2 regions of the Pseudoalteromonas sp. T1lg22 genome follow, and region 1 is predicted to be linked to the other one. Evidence: predicted binding sites of a transcription regulator. Region 1 holds the regulator's gene; the other holds the start of a gene.
What was found. The regulator ArgR, encoded in region 1, controls arginine synthesis, uptake and breakdown. The targets are predictions, from matches to a motif close to ANTGAATANNTATTCANT.

Region 1 (2,207 bases):
ACCGCTTAGTGCTGCATCAAGGTCGTCTTTACCGAAACCTTTTACTGCTACTGCAGTTGGGATGTGTGATAGGTCTACGGCAACACCAGGAACAACAGGCGCTACGTCGTATAGAGACAGTTCAGAACCAGCAGGAAGGCTATTTTTTAGTAGTAAAGATAGCGCTTGACCGATACCACCGGCAGCACCTAAAACGGCAACTTTCATTTTAATTCTCCGTAAATAACGAGACTAGGTTATGTGAGATTAGGGTCATCAGACCTAAAGATGGCCTAAAGATAATGAAAATAGGCGATAAAGACAAATTAATCCGCGTTATTTTGAGGATAATCTCGACCATAGTCGTAAACTTAACTGTAAAGATTCTAGGGTCTGTTTATCTTTGAGGTTTACTTTATGTTCAATCTAAACGCATTCTGGTCACGACGCTCGTTATGGTGCATAGTCATTCTATGTACATAGCGAGTAACACAGAGCAGGATGCGTTTAGATGAACCCGTAGGGCAGCGCTTGTAGCGCATTTCTACTGTGTTGTTACATGTTCATGTAGAATAACTACACCACACATGTGCCGCCTTGTATAAATACACTACAAACTGCTGAAGAAACAAACAGCAAAGGTCAACAGACCCTACTAAGATGAAATACACTGACTTCTTAGGTAGAATATTGACAACAATTTGCAAAGAAGAATGACATTATGCAAGCGCAAGAAAAACAGGAAGCTTTGGTAAAAGCCTTTAAGGCAATTCTTAAAGAAGAAAACTTTGGTTCACAAGGTGAGATTGTCGACGCCCTTAAAGAACAAGGTTTTGACAACATCAGTCAAAGCAAGGTTTCGCGCATGCTTAGTAAATTCGGCGCGGTGCGAACCCGTAATGCCAAACAGGAAATGGTGTACTGTTTGCCGGCCGAACTCGCCGTACCAACCGCTAAGTCCCCACTGCGCCAATTGGTGATCGATATAGTTCACAATGAAATGATGATCATCATCAACACCAGCCCGGGTGCGGCGCAATTGATTGCCCGCCTGCTCGACTCCTTGGGCAAGGCCGATGGCGTACTGGGCACCATAGCCGGTGACGATACCATCTTTATCGCTCCCGCCAAGGTGTCTGAAATCGATGTCACCTTAGATCGGGTACGCAAACTATTCGATAACGTATAAAAAAAGAGGCGCTCGCCTCTTTTTCTTTGTTCAATTACTTATAAACTTTTCAGTAATTCCACCGAGGGTGCAAAGAAAGCCGCGCCCATATCCGCCTGGGTGAAGTCGAGCCAGGCATCATAATGCAGATAATTACCCAGCTGACTATTAAGCATTTGCGCAAAGGCATTACCACTGGCGGCGCAGGTCACCGACAGCAGACCTTGTTTATTCATACTCGCAAAGGGCATACCCTGATGTAATAACAGCGGCTGGCCCTTTTCATCTTTTAACTCGGTGCACACCGCATGACTGTTGGCGCTAAGCGGCATCAACAGCTCACTGTCAAGACGCGTGCGCCCCATTACCAGCTCCTGCTCTTCCTGACTTAGTGCCTGCCAAGACGTGAGGTTATGGGTAAAGCGCTGCACATGGATATAGCTGCCATGCGCAAAATACTCTTCGTCACTGACTAGAGCGGTAAGCATTTTCTGGCGCCCGAAAGGGGTATCCGGGGCATAAACAAAGCCGTTAAAGTCGCGGCCATCGAGAAAACGGAAACAGCTGATTTCCTCGACCAGCTCCACCTTCCCTGCCAACAATTGCAAAACCCGCTGGCCAAAAAGATGATTTACGTCTTCACGGTCCGAGCGTATTTGTACAAATAAATCGAATGGCTGCACACCGACGCTATGATCGCTATGACTGATACGAGGAAAACTCGTGAGTGTTGATGGTGTACGTTGGGGGTGTAATAGCGGCCAATACTGAGCGCCGATGGCAACAAAGCTGGCCACCATGGCCTCAGAGAAGCGCTCGTCAAACTCTGTCTGTACATCGAGGAGCTGAGCAAGTTTGCCCTTGAGTGCTTCATCCTGACCATCAAGGACATTAAAAAACAGATGCAAGCCATGTAAGTTAGCTTGCGCGCACACGCCGGATTGCGCTTTGGCCATCTAATTTCCTATGTTTTTATTCTTGGATTGTGCCCGCCTGCGCTGCGGGCTGGGGCTGTTTTAGGCGGTGAAAAAATTCACCGCATGGGAACTAATTGTAATAG
Region 2 (2,207 bases), on a different contig from region 1:
AATGAACGGTTGCCCGCCTCTTTATCGCTCAGTAACTCAAAAGGCGTCAGGCGCCTAACGTTTTGCTCAAGCCATTGCTTGTAAGGGTGGCGGGCTTTTAGATCCTGATCGATTTCATCGGAATGCCACACCTTGCCATGCAGGGTATCTATGACCATCAGCTCACCTGGGCCTACCCTGCCTTTTTCCACCACCTCATCGGCGGCATAATCCCAGATCCCCACTTCCGAGGCCAGGGTAATAAAGCCGTCCTGGGTCAACACATAGCGTGCCGGACGCAGGCCGTTTCTATCCAGATTACAAGCGGCGAAGCGACCATCCGACATCACTATGCCGGCTGGGCCGTCCCAGGGCTCCATATGCATGGAGTTAAAATCGTAGAAGGCGCGTAAATCCTCATCCATGGCGCGGTTTTTCTGCCATGCTGGCGGCACCAACATACGCATGGCTCGGAACAAGTCCATGCCGCCGGCCAAAAACAGCTCGAGCATATTATCCAGGCTCGATGAATCCGAACCGCTTTCATTCACAAAAGGCGCCGCGGTCTGTAAGTCCGGCAACAGCGGCGAGGCAAATTTATAGGCGCGAGCTCTGGCCCATTGGCGGTTGCCCGTGATGGTGTTGATCTCGCCATTGTGCGCCAAATATCTAAACGGCTGGGCCAAAGGCCAGCGCGGTTGGGTATTGGTAGAGAAGCGTTGGTGGAACACGCAGATCGCCGTGGTCATACGCATATCGGCCAAGTCGAGATAAAAATTAGGTAAGTCTTCGGGCATCATCAAGCCCTTGTAGACGGTCACCAAACCAGACAAGCTGGCGATATAAAAATCCTTATCCTGCTGCAACTGCTTTTCGATTCGGCGCCGGGCGATATACAAGCGGCGCTCTAAATCCTTGGGCCGCCAGCCCTCAGGGGCACTGACAAATACCTGCACAAACTGCGGCAATTGCGCCAAGGCAATATCACCCAGATAACTGGTATCCACCGGCACCTCGCGCCAGCCCACCAAGGTCAGGGTTTCCTGCTCTAATTCTTTTGCCACCAGCGCCTTGGCCGCCTGAGCCTGGACGGGATCCTGACTTAAAAAAAGCATGCCGACAGCATAGTTTTTTCCCAGCAACCAATCATTTTCTTTGGCAATAGCACGAAAGAAGCTATCGGGCTTTTGCATCAATAAACCACAGCCATCGCCGGTTTTACCATCGGCAGAAATACCGCCACGATGCTCCATACGCGCCAATCCGGTAATGGCGGTGCGAATAAGTTTATGGCTAACCTGACCGTTGACCTGGGCTATTAAGCCAAAGCCGCAATTATCTTTTTCTAAACTTGAGTCATATAACATGTTGGACCCCTCTCCCCATTGCTACTGCGTGCTAGCTTGGCAATTATTGACCCTTGCTGTGGTGCTAGCGGACCGTCAACGCTAACCCTTTGCATCTGGGGTGTCAACGAAATAACGAATACATATTCACAATCTTGAATATTTTTCATTATTTGTGATCACCATAAAAAGTAAACACCTTGTACTATTTATCCGCTTTATATTCGTTATTTTTAACATGACACCAGTGTCAAAATGAAAAAACGCTAAATTACGTTAAGGTAAACCTGCACTTTACGTTAACGTAAACGAGATCTCATAGTGAATAATTATTCACATCGAGCAGTGGGTATTCACTGGTTTTTTAATTGTATGCAGGGCAGGCTTGTTTGAGTCGGGACATCAGTTGCGTACGCAACGCCTGTTTCTGCATCTGCGCGATCTCACTATTAATATCCAACATTAACCTTTGCCACTGAGGCCGCGCCGTTGACAGCGCAAAATACAAGGGCTGCTCGGTGATAGCCGGTTGCAATACTCGGTAGCTATCGCTGGCGACATTCTGACGCTGAGCCAGGGTGTTTATCACTAGGGGATCGGCCACAATCAGGTTGACTCGCCCCGAAAGTAATAATTGCAGGTTCTGGCTGTCGTCTATGGCTTGCTGCACAATCACGCGACCACCGTCGAGCACTTTGTCCACCTCGGGCGCATTTTGGTAGCCACGTACCACGCCCACAGCATAATCGGACAAGGATTGAGGAGCCGGAGCCTGGGTGAGCTCGCTGTTGGCGGCGCTAATATAATGCACGGGAGTGTGGGCGTAAGGAGAGGACAAGGCTAAATGCTGTAAACGAGTATTGCCTAGCACCACATCGGACG

Region 2: a site for ArgR is predicted at 1,460-1,477, ahead of gltB (glutamate synthase large subunit). Genes of this name have one in related genera too.

What each region holds. Positions count from the first base shown of each region.
Region 1 is NZ_PQBY01000016.1:120,597-122,803, forward strand. Features, by position in the region: gene mdh (malate dehydrogenase) at 1-207, opposite strand, end outside; gene argR (transcriptional regulator ArgR) at 701-1,168, shown strand; gene C2M24_RS10135 (Dyp-type peroxidase) at 1,207-2,103, opposite strand; gene C2M24_RS10140 (ABC transporter ATP-binding protein) at 2,164-2,207, opposite strand, start outside.
Region 2 is NZ_PQBY01000023.1:226,732-228,938, forward strand. Features, by position in the region: gene gltB (glutamate synthase large subunit) at 1-1,346, opposite strand, end outside; gene C2M24_RS14020 (substrate-binding periplasmic protein) at 1,690-2,207, opposite strand, start outside.